Regions from separate parts of the Faecalibacterium duncaniae genome, predicted to be linked through region 3. Evidence: riboswitches for the same ligand, from Rfam matches in the RefSeq annotation. Region 3 holds a riboswitch; each other region holds the start of a gene.
The links. A riboswitch is a leader RNA that binds a small molecule or an ion and turns the genes downstream of it on or off. The one in region 3 is predicted to bind cyclic di-GMP.
Positions count from the first base shown of each region.

Region 1 (4,101 bases), 1.4 Mb from region 3:
GTGTGGAGGAGCTCAGTGAACGGCTGGGAGTCTCCAAGAGCCACCTTGTCCGCACCTTTACTGCCGCCGTAGGGGTGCCCCCGGGGCGCTACCTGACCACTGTGCGGGTGGAAGCAGCCATGCGGCTGCTCCTGCACCGGGAATACACGCTGGATGTCATAGCCAGCCTGTGCGGCTTCTCGGGGGCCAACTACCTGTGCCGGGTGTTCAAAAAAGAGACCGGCCAATCCCCCGCACAGTGGCGGGCCTTGGCCGGTCAGACAGCGCGGCCCCTCAGCCCGGCGGAAAGCCAGCGGGAGCAGGCACTGTATATTTAAAATGTTCAGGAGCCGGGGCAGCACCCGGCTCTTTTCCGTGGTGGCGTTCAGCTGCACACAGACTGCGGGCGCTTGAGCAGGAACACCGTCAGGGCCAGCGTGATGGCCTCGGCGGCGGGGAAGGCCGACCACACGCCGTTCATGCCGAACAGGGCGCTCAGGATCAGCGAGCAGGTGACGATGGCGGCCACGCCCCGGCTGACCGAGGTGATGGTGGCTTCGGTGGGGCGGTTGACCGCACCCAGATAGCCCGCCGCAACAATATTGCAGCCTGCAAAGAAGTAGCCCAGGAAGTAGATGCGCATACCGCTGTGGGCATATTCGGCCATCAAAGCAGAGCTCTCGCTGTTGAAGAGGGCAACAAAGGTATCGGTAAAGCCAAACACGGCACCGTACAACACCGCCGCCAGCGCCAGCGCAGTGCCGCAGCCCAGCAGAAGCAGCTTTTTTGCTCCGGCCATCTCATTTTTGCCGTAGCACTGGCTGATCAGCGGCTGGGCACCCTGGGCCACGCCGTTGAAGATGGCTGTTGCCACCAGCGCAAAGTTTGCCACCACGCCGTAAGCGGCCACGCCCACGTTGCCCGCCAGCCGGAGCAGCAGGAAGTTGAACACGGTGGTGGTCACGGCAGAGGAGAGCTCCCCGACGAAACCGGAGATGCCAAGCTGGCAGCTCTGCACCAGCAGCCGGGCCGAGGGAGCCTGCCGGACAAAGGTGAGCGTGTTGCTCTTTTGAAAGAAGTGGCGGCTGCAGATGGCGATGCTGAGCACCGGCGAGATGGCCGTTGCCAGCGCCGCGCCGGGCAGGCCCAGCCCCATGGGGAAGATGAAGATGTAATCGAACACCACATTGAACAGGCTGCCGCTCAGGGTGGCCACCATGGCAAGGGACGGGTCGCCGTCGTTGCGGACGAAGGCCGAGAAGATGTAGTTGCACATGAAGAAGGGGGTGAACAGCAGGAAGATGCGGGTGTAGTTCAGGCCCAGCGCCACGATGTCCGCATCGCCGCCCATGAGCTGCAGGAGCGTGCCCGGGCAGAACGCGCCCGCCAGCATGAACGGGATGGCGATCAGGCAGGCGCAGAGGATGGCGTTGGAAAAAAACCGCTGCGCCCGCGCCTCGCCCTGCGCCTGCAGGATGGCGTACCGGGTGGCCGCACCCAGGCCGATCATCGAGCCGAAGGCAAAGATCAGGTTGTACATGGGCAGGCAGAGGTTCAGCAGGGTCACGCCGTCGGTGCCCGCCGCCTGGGCGATGAAATAGGTGTCGGCCAGAATATAGCACGATGTGCCGATCAGACCGAAAATATTCTGCGACACATACTTGAAGAACTGCTTTGTCAGGTTCATGGAAGCTTCCTTTCCGCGGGGAGAATAGGGGAGTGAAACGTAAAAACGACTACTACTATATCATAAAACTTGGCATATTTCAACGAAAAAGCGAGGAAACACGCCATCATTTCCCAAACGGAACACTTCTCCCCGGGGCGATGCTGCTATCCGAAAATGCCATACAAACACTATCGCTTTTGTGCAACTTGCCAAAGATGCTTTTGGGTTATTGACAAAAAAAAAAAAAAAAAAAAGTTTTATGATTTTTGTGTAAGATGCCACGTTGAAACAGAAAAAACGGCAAACCAGTCGAAAGGCTGCGACGCAAAGCTACAGGGCCTGTAATATGGCAGCCAGCCGCACTTTCTCAACCATACCGCACATGGGCATCACCTCAAGGGGCGGTAGATTCCCAAAGTACAAAACGCAGAGCGTTGTACCAGCCATTTGGCCGGTGCGGCGCTCTTTTTGCTTTGTGCGGGCATGGTTATATTTTGGGAGTAATTCATAAAAGGAGGATTTTTATGAAAAAGCGTTTCGTCAGCTTGTTGGTTGTAGTATGTATGCTACTTACACTATTTCCGGTGTCAGCGTTTGCAGATAATGCAAAAAGCGGTGAGTTTCATACGGATGGAATAAAAACACAAGATGGAAATTTTGTGTATAGTGTAAATGATGATGACACTGCAACGTTGGTACAATACATTGGCTCGGAAGATGTGCTTGCGGCAAATAATTATGAAGTTGATATTCCTGCCGAGTTTGACGGACATTCTTTGAGTAAAATCGGACAGGCCGCGTTTGCAGCAGAATATCATTCTAATTTTAAGTATTGGAATGCAACCTGTGGCAAGATTCAAAAAGTTAAAATTCCAGAATCGGTGACATATATTTGCTCGGGTGCTTTTTATCATTGTGAGTCTTTGAAAAGTGTTAATATTCCAGAGAATGTTGAAAAGATTGAATGGTGGGGATTTGCAAATTGTACAGGGCTAAATGATATTACTTTTGAAGGTAATAGCAAAATCACAACAATTGAGATGGAGTGCTTCTCGAATTGTTCGAGCCTAGAAAGGATTGATCTGCCAGAAGGGATTACAGATATTCGTTGGGGTGCTTTTGAGAACTGTACTTCACTTATGAATGTTGTCATTCCTTCTAACACTGAAAGAATTTACAGGAAAGCATTTTACAATTGTGCGCTCGGAACGGTTACTTTCCCTGCATCTTTGAAAGGAATTGAAGTTGCGGCATTTGGTAGGCCGATTTCGCTGACAAAAGTTTATTATGCCGGAACAGCCGATCAGTGGAATGCTCTTGTAAGCGCTCCCTTTGTTCCTCTTGATGGCAAGACGGATGGCACTAGCAAAAACTTCACTGGAATTAATTATAAAGAGGATTCGCATGGCGGCAATAATGAGCAGCTTCGTCAAGATGGGCTGGTTATAATCCCTTGCAAGATGGATGTGACCACCTCCAAGAGCGACTACTTGGTCAATACTCCCGTTGATGTGAACATTGCCATTGCCCCCGGTACTGATATGAACAAGATTCTCAATGGCAGTGTTGCTTTCACCTACGGTGATGAAGTTGAAAAGGTAGAACTGAACGGCAAGGAACTGACCGAGAAAGAATACACTGTTCAGAAGTTGGCTCAGATGATGAAACTGACTTCCCGAAGCAGTGATATCAAAGCAACCCTGAATGTGACCTACAAAAAGACCGGCAGCTACACCTTTGGTATTGCAGTGAACGACAGCAATGACGAGACCATCTGCAATGCGGATGCAAAGGTCGTTGTTGGCGAAGAGGCCGCCGAACTGACCCCTGCAACCAAGCTCTACACCCTGACCGTCAAGAATGCTGATGTTACCATTAAGAATGGTGACGAAGAGATCAAGGCTGAGAAGAACGACAAGGGCGAGCTGATCGCCAAAGTGCCCGAAAAGGCTGACGTGACCGTGACCTACACCAGCCAGAGCGATGCCGTTGCATTTGACCAGTGGACGATTACCACCGATGAAACGCTGGATGTGGATGTCAAGAACAACCCCCTGAAGTTCCAGATGCCTGCCGGTGGTGTGACCATCGAAGCCATGACAAAGGATGCCTCCATTGAGGAGGACGAGCCCAACATTCTGGGCACCACCGCAGTGGTTGGCACTGCCGCTGTTGGCACCGCCATTCTGGCATGGCAGGGCTACCAGCTGAGCACGGAGCTGTACCTGAAAACCGCTCTGCCCGCCGGTACTGCCATCCCCACAAACCGTGCCGAGCTGGCCCTGCTGGTGTGGAACCATGCCGGTAAGCCCGCACCCGCCGCAGTTCTGCCCGCCGATGCAACCGATACCCAGAAGGCCATTGCCTGGGCTGTGGAAAACGATCTGCTCAAGGCCGCAAAGGACAACGGCGAGACCTATGTGGATACCGATTCCGTGAGCCGTGTTGAAGTG
Region 1 is NZ_CP048437.1:2,625,877-2,629,977, reverse strand. It holds gene GXM22_RS12595 (helix-turn-helix domain-containing protein) at 1-317, shown strand, start outside; gene GXM22_RS12590 (MATE family efflux transporter) at 365-1,666, opposite strand; cyclic di-GMP riboswitch class I at 1,938-2,013, shown strand; partial or broken gene GXM22_RS15475 (leucine-rich repeat domain-containing protein) at 2,173-2,919, shown strand; gene GXM22_RS15310 (hypothetical protein) at 3,109-4,101, shown strand, end outside.
Region 1: linked by a shared signal. The riboswitch ahead of GXM22_RS15475 (leucine-rich repeat domain-containing protein) and the one ahead of GXM22_RS04155 (hypothetical protein) in region 3 are both predicted to bind cyclic di-GMP.

Region 2 (4,101 bases), 1.0 Mb from region 3:
TGCTCACCGCCCAGGATACCGTCAGCCGCATCTATATCAACTTCTGCAACCCGTGGAGCAAGAACGCTTCCTCCAACAAGCACCGGCTCACCTATCCCCGCCAGCTCATCCAGTACCGCGAATTCCTGAAGGACGGCGGCGAGATCTACTTCAAGACCGATGACGACGACCTGTTCCGCGACAGCCTGGAGTACTTCCCCGCTTCCGGCTACGAGATCACCTGGAAGACCTTTGACCTGCACGAAAACGAGCCGGAGTGGAACATCCGCACCGAGCACGAGGGGATGTTCACCGAGATGGGCATCAAGATCAAGGCCCTGATCGCCAAAAAGCTGCCCGGCGATGCCGCCGTGACCTGGATCGAACCCAAGGTCCTGAAAAAGAGGAAGGCTGCGGAGGAAGCCGCTGCCGCCGCAAAGGAGGAGTAAGATGTCCTTTTTTGTCAACACCATGGTCTGCGGCTTTTCGCTGTATCAGATCCTGGCGTTTTTCCTGATCTACTCCTGCCTGGGCTGGTGCCTGGAGGTCATCTATGCCGCCGTTTCCACCGGCCAGCTGGTGAACCGCGGCTTTCTGAACGGCCCGGTCTGCCCCATCTACGGCTTTGGCATGATCATTGTGCTGTTCACCCTTTCGCCGCTGGCAGACAACCTGCTGCTGCTCTATCTCGGCGGCGTGATCCTGCCCAGCGTATTGGAGCTGGTGGGCGGCTGGGCGCTCTACAAGCTCTACCACACCCGGTGGTGGGATTACAGCGACTTCCCCTTCAACATCGGCGGATATATCTGCCTGGAGTTCTCCCTTTTGTGGGGCGTTGGCACCGTTGTGGTGATGAAGGCCGTTCACCCCGTGATCGCGGGCTTTGTGGAGATGGTCCCCCAGATGGTGGGCTTTGTCCTCATGTGCATCCTGTACGCCTGCTACGCCGCCGACGTGGTGGTGACCGCCTTTGCGGCCTCTGACCTGGCCCGTGAGCTGGATGCTCTGGAAAAGGTGGCCGACAGTATGCACGCCGTGTCCGATGCCATGACCGAGCTGCTGGGCACCACCGCCATGGACGTGGACCAGAAGATGGACGAGAGCCGCCTGCAGCTCAAGCTGGCAGCTGCCGAGGCCCGGGACAATGCCGCCAAACTGAGCCCCCGGGATGCCGCTGCCGCCCTGCGCGCCAAGGCCGACGAGGCCATGGAGGCTGCCCGCAAGTCCTCCCAGGAGGCCCGGCTCAATGCCTCTGAGGCCGCCGCTGCCGTCAAGCTGGCCGCCAAGGGCACCGCAGAGCGCACGGCAGAGCTGCTCCGTCTGGAACAGCTGGCCGAAGAACTGCAGGCCCGCAGCGAGGAGATGCGCGCCCGCACCCGGAGCTCCAAGTACTTTGGCAAGGGCCGTATGCTCCGCGCTTACCCCAAGCTGCGCCACGGCGAAAAGCACCGCTCTCTGGACGAGCTGCGGGAGCGCCTGAAGTACGAGCGCAGGCACTGACCCTGCCCGCTGCAGCAACCCCAAATGCCCCTGACCGGCTTCTTTCGGTCAGGGGCATTTTTCCTGCGCTGCATTCTCCATAAAATCAGGCAGATCTTGTTCTGCTGCACGCTTTTGTTCTCATTCTGTTTTCAACATTATACGTTCCTTTTTTGTACACTCTTCCAAATCTATTTTCGTCATATTGACAAAAAAAGAGTATTTTATCCTGTGCAATATGCTATTCCTGCTAAAAACTGAAGAATCGGCAAGCCAGTCGAAAGGCTGCGACGCAAAGCTACAAGGGCCTGTAATATGGCAGCCAGCCGCACGTTATTCTCTCCGGGTAAGGTAATCCGAAACCTTGCACCTCCTTGTGAAGATGCGTCGGCTTCCCTTCAGGAGAGCGAGCGCGCAGCGGGTCTACAAGGGTTCAGAGCGTCGTACCAGCCGTTTGGCCGGTGCGGCGCTCTTTTGTTTTGGCTGAAATAGAGAGAGTTTTTGGGAATATCATGGAAAAGGAGTAAAGAATTATGAAACCTAAGCGTTTGATCAGCTTATTGGTTGCGGTCTGCATGATGATCACCATGCTGCCCCTGTCGGCAGTCACGGCATTTGCAGAAGACACGTCAGCGCCAACTGGTACAGCCAGCTATGGCGATTACGAGTATGACTATACGATAAATACAGAAGACGGTACTGCAACCATCACAAAATTTCGTGCCCTTGTTGATGGCTCCTACGACATCACCATACCCACAGATTTTGGCAGATTCCCTGTAACTGCTATCGGCGATGATGCCTTTAGAGGTTGCTCTGCTCTGAAGAAGGTCACCATTCCACAAAGCGTCACTTCCATCGGCGATTCTGCCTTTGCAGGTTGCCACAACTTGGACTCTGTTACCATCAATGACGCTGCCACATCAATAGGAAACCGGGCCTTTACGGAATGCCCTCTTACAACAACGCTTTCATTAGGTAAAAAAATTACGACGATCGGCGATGAGGCCTTTTATGATTGCCGTGGTCTGACGAGCGTCACCATTCCACCAAGCGTCACTTCCATCGGCAAGAAAGCCTTTCTCCAATGCATTCATCTTAAAACGCTTTCGTTCGGTGAGAATATTAAGACGAATATTGAGACGATCGGCGATGATGCCTTTTATTATTGCATTGAGCTGGAGAGTGTCACCATTCCACAGAGCGTCACTTCCATCGGCAATGATGCCTTTGGACAATGCCATGACTTGCAATCTCTTACCATCAAGGACGCTGCCACATCGATAGGACACCGGGCCTTTTTAGGGTGCACTTCTCTTGAAACGATTTCGTTAGGTGAGAATATTAAGACGATCGGCTATCATGCCTTTAATTCTTGCACTTCCATTAATCTGACGAACGTCACCATCCCGGAAAATGTAACAACCATTAGACCTGGTACCTTTGACTATTGCACCCATCTGGAATACATTATGCTCCCTGCTGGATTGACTTCTTTCCAAGACAGTCTGAAAGGTTGTCCAGCTGGGAACCCCAATGGTGCCATCTACTACAAAAACTACAAGGCCGCCGCAGATGCTCTGCTTGCAGACAATGATGACAATTCTAACATTGATGCCAATGATAAACTGAGAAAACGCAATTTTCTTTACCTCTGCAAGGTGACCTTTGATGCCAAGGGCGGCGAACTGAACGACGACGCTGAGGTGCCGGTTTATAAGACCGAAAAAATCACTGATACCAAGGCAAACGATCTGACTGCCATCCATGATCCCACCCGTGCGGGTTACAAGTTCACCGGCTGGTACACCGCAGATGACCAGCCCTTGAATGTGAACGAAATAATTACGAAGGACATCACCTTCTATGCCCATTGGGAGCTCGCCCCCAAAGCTCCGGTCTGCCACCCGCTGACCTTGAAGGACGGCGTTATCACCAGCGTAACAGTGCCCGGCAAGGATGGTGCTGACCCCGAGGATATCACCGAGATCGTTAAAAAGAATGCCAACGAGGACGGTTCCTTTAATGTCCCCGAGGGTGCAACGGTGAGTGTTGCATTTGATAAGGATGCTTTTGCAGATAGCGGTCTGAAATTTGGCCACTGGGATATCACCGGCCTGGATGATCCGAACGCTTATCAGGATAAGGAAAGCTTTGACTTTGAGATGCCTGCAAAGGCCGTGACCCTGAAAGCCATGACACAGGATGCATCCATTGAAGATGACGAGCCCGATATCGTTGGCCCCATCGTGATCGGCACTACTGTTGTTGTCGGCGGTGCAGTGCTGGGCTATCAGGCCTATTCTCTGGGTGCTGAATTTGCAGGCAAGCTGATGGCTCTGCCCTACTTCCCCAGCAACCGCAGCGCCCTTGCCATGATGCTGTGGGAGGATGCAGGCAAACCCATGCCCGAATCCGAACTGCTCTACCCCGATGTAGGGCAGGAAGAGCGGGATATGGACCTGCAGCACGCCGCCCGCTGGGCCATGGAGAATGAGCTTATCCCTGACCTGAATGATGAGGGCACGGCTCCGGAAGAGATGAAGTTCTTCCCGGCCAATCCCGTAAGCAAGCTTGATGTGCTGAATGCATGGCAGAAAGCACAGGAGCTCAAGAACAACTAACGCCATCCCCGAATATTCC
Region 2 is NZ_CP048437.1:2,936,744-2,940,844, forward strand. It holds gene trmB (tRNA (guanosine(46)-N7)-methyltransferase TrmB) at 1-428, shown strand, start outside; gene GXM22_RS14175 (putative ABC transporter permease) at 430-1,479, shown strand; cyclic di-GMP riboswitch class I at 1,716-1,792, shown strand; gene GXM22_RS14180 (leucine-rich repeat protein) at 1,992-4,082, shown strand.
Region 2: linked by a shared signal. The riboswitch ahead of GXM22_RS14180 (leucine-rich repeat protein) and the one ahead of GXM22_RS04155 (hypothetical protein) in region 3 are both predicted to bind cyclic di-GMP.

Region 3 (4,101 bases):
ATCCATTTACCGTCAACCTACCGCTCATTCCCTCAGTGGGAGATCATCGCATTTGTTACGGACGTGGCTCATCATCACAGGAACGTGACTGAAGAATGCGTGTTCAATTTTCAAGGGGCGGGATAGCTTGAGGGCTGCTTTGAACGCTTTCCGAAGCTATGGCTGTATTGTAACCGATGCGGAACGAAATGAACAGGAACTCAGAGTTCACAATTTTTGAGGAAAATAGGAAGTATCGTTCCTGTTTCTCGATGAGCCGTCAAAAATATATTTCTTGACTTTATGTAAGAAATGAAGTATTATACTCGTAAGAAACTAACTTACGAGTATATAAATTCGATAAATACACTTTGGGGAGGGAACAAAATGAGCCGATTTTACTGCCGCGATGAGGAACTTCGGAAGTTAAACAAACGATATGAGAATGGAAAGTTTGAATGCGTTGTCATTTACGGCAGACGCCGTGTTGGAAAAACTGCGCTGATCAATGAATTCTGCAAGGATAAACCGACCATTTTCTTCTCTGCCTTGAATACGACCGGAAAAGAAAATCTGGAAGCCTTGTCCAAGGCAATCATGAGTTTTGAACGACCCAATGCAGAATCATCTCCGGAATTTACAACCTACGATGCAGCATTGGACGAACTGACAGCTCTCTCCAAGGAGCAGCGGATCGTATTTGTAATTGATGAGTATCCTTATCTTGCAAAGGCTAAACCCGCTATTTCCGCAATGCTTCAGCACATCATCGACCATAAATGGACAGAGTCCCAAATGTACCTGATCCTGTGTGGCTCGTCCATGAGTTTTATGGAAAGTCAGGTTTTGGGCAAAGAAAGCCCTCTGTATGGGCGCAGAACAGCGCAATTCAAGATCATGCCGCTGGATTATAGGGAAACTGCGGTATTCCATCCGAATCTGTCTGAGGAAGATAACGCCCTGATTTATGGCATCACAGGCGGCGTTCCGCATTATATCAACAAATTGGATGTTCGGGACAGCGTAGATGAAGCACTGATGGAAAACTTGTTTGACCGTTCCAGCTACCTCTATGAGGAACCGGCCAACCTGTTAAAGCAGGAGCTGCGTGAGCCTGCAATTTATAATGCAATCATCAAGGCAATTGCAGAGGGGGCTTCTCGCCTGAACGACATCACCACAAAAGTTGGTGAAGAAAACTCTGTGGTGGCGAAGTACCTCAAAACGTTGATAGACCTTGGAATCGTCAAAAAAGAAACGCCGATCACAGAGAAACCGGGCAAAAAAACGATCTATCTTCTGGCGGACAATTTTTTTCGTTTTTGGTACCGTTTTGTGCCGGTCAATGCAAGTGCCATTGATTCGGGGCGGATCGCAAAGACCTACCCCCATGCGGTGAAGCAGTATTTTCCAGACTATATGGGCCTGATTTTTGAGAAGATGTGTCAAGACTATTTGCTCTATTATGCGAATGATCTTCCTATCGAGTTGAGTGAGATCGGGCAGTGGTGGGGAACCGACCCTCAAAAAAAGAAGCAGATCCAGATCGACATTGTCGGAACGCCGGTTGAGGGTAATGACTATATCATTGGCTCCTGCAAATACCGCAATGAAAAAATCGGTTTGGACGAACTGGAACTGATTCGGGAATATGCAGCAGTCTTTGGGAAAGGAACAAACTACCACTACTACATTTTCTCGAAAGGCGGATTTACGGACGGTCTGCTTCAGGCACAGGAACGCGGAGAAGTACAGCTGCTTACCCTTGCCGATATTTTTGAATAACACAAGAAACGCTCTTGCCGGTGTAAAACTGGCAGGAGCGTTTCTTGTTGAAGTGATTATAAAAGACCTTTGATTTTTTCAAGATGATCTATAGCGGCTTGCAGTTCATTTTGAAACTGATTCCTAGAAGGATCTCGACCCAAAAGAAGATAATCCATACTGACATGGAAGTATTCTGCAATATCGATCAGGATTTTTACAGAGCCATTGGAGCTTCCCCTTTCAAGATCGCCCAGGTGGTGATGGGAAACACCAAGTTTTTCAGCAAGTTTTTCCTGCGATAACTTCGCATTTGTACGCAAAGTAAAAATACGGTTACCAATAGCATTCGGATCAAAACTCATGTGTGACCTCCAAATTTTCGATAAAGCGTGAGAAGTCGAAAACTCGGAGTTGCTACGGATATCTAGCCGCTTGGGGCATCCACGAAAAATGGACAAATCATAACCCCGCGTTTTCACGCGGGGTTATGATTGTATAATTCTTAGCCGTTCCGTCATCTTCAACTGTTCCATCATCTGTGATTGCATTGTAATCCGCCATTGCACCTGAACCTTCGATGCTCAGTGTATATGTAGGATTCTCCGCAGCCGTATTGTTTTGTTCCACTTCCCAAGAAACACTTTCCGTCTGATCTTCTGCACCGCAAGGGCCGCTTGTTGCTGCATTTTGTGCCAGCACAGCCAAGGCAGACGTATTCCCCACCGTTTCCGCAAACGCCGTGACCGCCGAAGCAGGCACCATGGAGACGGCCATACAGCCCGCCACCAGCAAACTTACTACACGTTTTGGTTTCATAAACTTTTTCCTCCCTTATGAAGTATCCCAAACGCTTTTCCCTGCACCCGCCGTAAATGTAAAAAGGCGCCGCACCTGCCCCGAAAGGCTGGTGTGACGCTGTGGTGTACTTATGGGGAAGTGCAGCTGGCTGCCCGGTCTGGGCCCTTTAGCTTTGCGTCGCAGCCTTCCAGCTGGTTTGCCGATTCTTCTGTTTTGTGGGGGTGCTCTTTTGCATTTTATTATACCCCCCTTATATAAAAATCAAGGGGTTTTCCATGAGTTTGTCATTTGTAACAAATGCAGTCTATTTTTTAGTGCGATTTGACGGGGGGGTGGGGGGTGACCCTCTCAGTTAAAGACTTTGGCTGAGAGGGTTAGGCCATTACTAAGAAAACGCCGCCGCACAGGTCGCAATTCTGTGCAGCGGCGTTCCTATGGAGGATGATAAAGTATCACTTGGAAATGGCGCAGTTATTCGTACAGGGCATCAAAGTTGGTCAGTTCCACCTCATGCTCATCCAGCCAGCGACGAACCTGCGGGTCACACAGGGTCGCCAGATCACGGCAGCGGGGCAGGGTCAGGGAAGTATTGTCCAGAAGGTACTGATCCAGATAACCCGGATGGAAATGCAGGATATTGTACTCGTAGGGAGAGCTCAGGATGCCGAAGCGGTCTTCCAGCCAGTCCTCCGGGCGGCTGCCCCGGTTCAGAATCTCCATTGCGTTGCTGTTGCCCAAACTGAACAGCTCGCAGGCCGGTTTCATCGGCAGTTCTTCGGCCAGCGTATCGCCCATGTTATGGATGCCCAGCTTCTTTCCGATATCCCGGAACGCCTGCTCCATGGGCCTTGTCATGGCGCTGTGGCCCTCAAAATGCCGGGGATAATGTCCCACAAGTTCTTTGTGCCGGTCCAGCTGGGCCATGGTCTCGGTATACAGGTCCTCATAGCTGGGGTAAACTTCGCCCTTGCATTTGGCATCATTGGGATTCTCGCTCTTCCACAGATAGCTGCGGTAGAACATTCCCTCTTCGTTTACCAGCGTGGGCACCTTTTCCGGGGCGCTGACGGGGCGGTACTGCACAAAATTGGTGTGCTGGACCAGCGGCACCTCCGGGCACTCGCTCTGCCAGAGTTTCACCGCATGGGGGACGGCGGCCATGTTGCTCATCAGCGAGAGGGTGCAGACCACGCCCTCCTTATAGGCTTTGATGACACCATAGTTGTATGCCTCACTGAAGCCGAAATCATCGGCTACTACGATCAACTTCTTGCTCATAGCTGTTTCCTTTGTCCTTATCGGTTCAGATAATCCGCATTGAAGATCTTGCCCTCGGTGCTGCGGTCATAGACCTTCCGGCCCTCGGCGTAGGTGACCTGTGCCTGATAATCGTCGCTGATGACCACCAGATCTGCGTCCTTGCCCACTTCAATGGTACCCTTGCGGTCGGCAAAACCATACTTGATGCAGGGATTGAGGCAGGCCATCTTCAGGCAGGTCTCCAGCGGGATGCCAACATTGTTCACCAGATTTCTGATGTCGAACAGCACCGGCTGG
Region 3 is NZ_CP048437.1:879,385-883,485, forward strand. It holds gene GXM22_RS04145 (ATP-binding protein) at 367-1,764, shown strand; gene GXM22_RS04150 (helix-turn-helix domain-containing protein) at 1,821-2,108, opposite strand; gene GXM22_RS04155 (hypothetical protein) at 2,206-2,562, opposite strand; cyclic di-GMP riboswitch class I at 2,681-2,755, opposite strand; gene GXM22_RS04160 (ChbG/HpnK family deacetylase) at 3,016-3,822, opposite strand; gene GXM22_RS04165 (N-acetylglucosamine-6-phosphate deacetylase) at 3,840-4,101, opposite strand, start outside.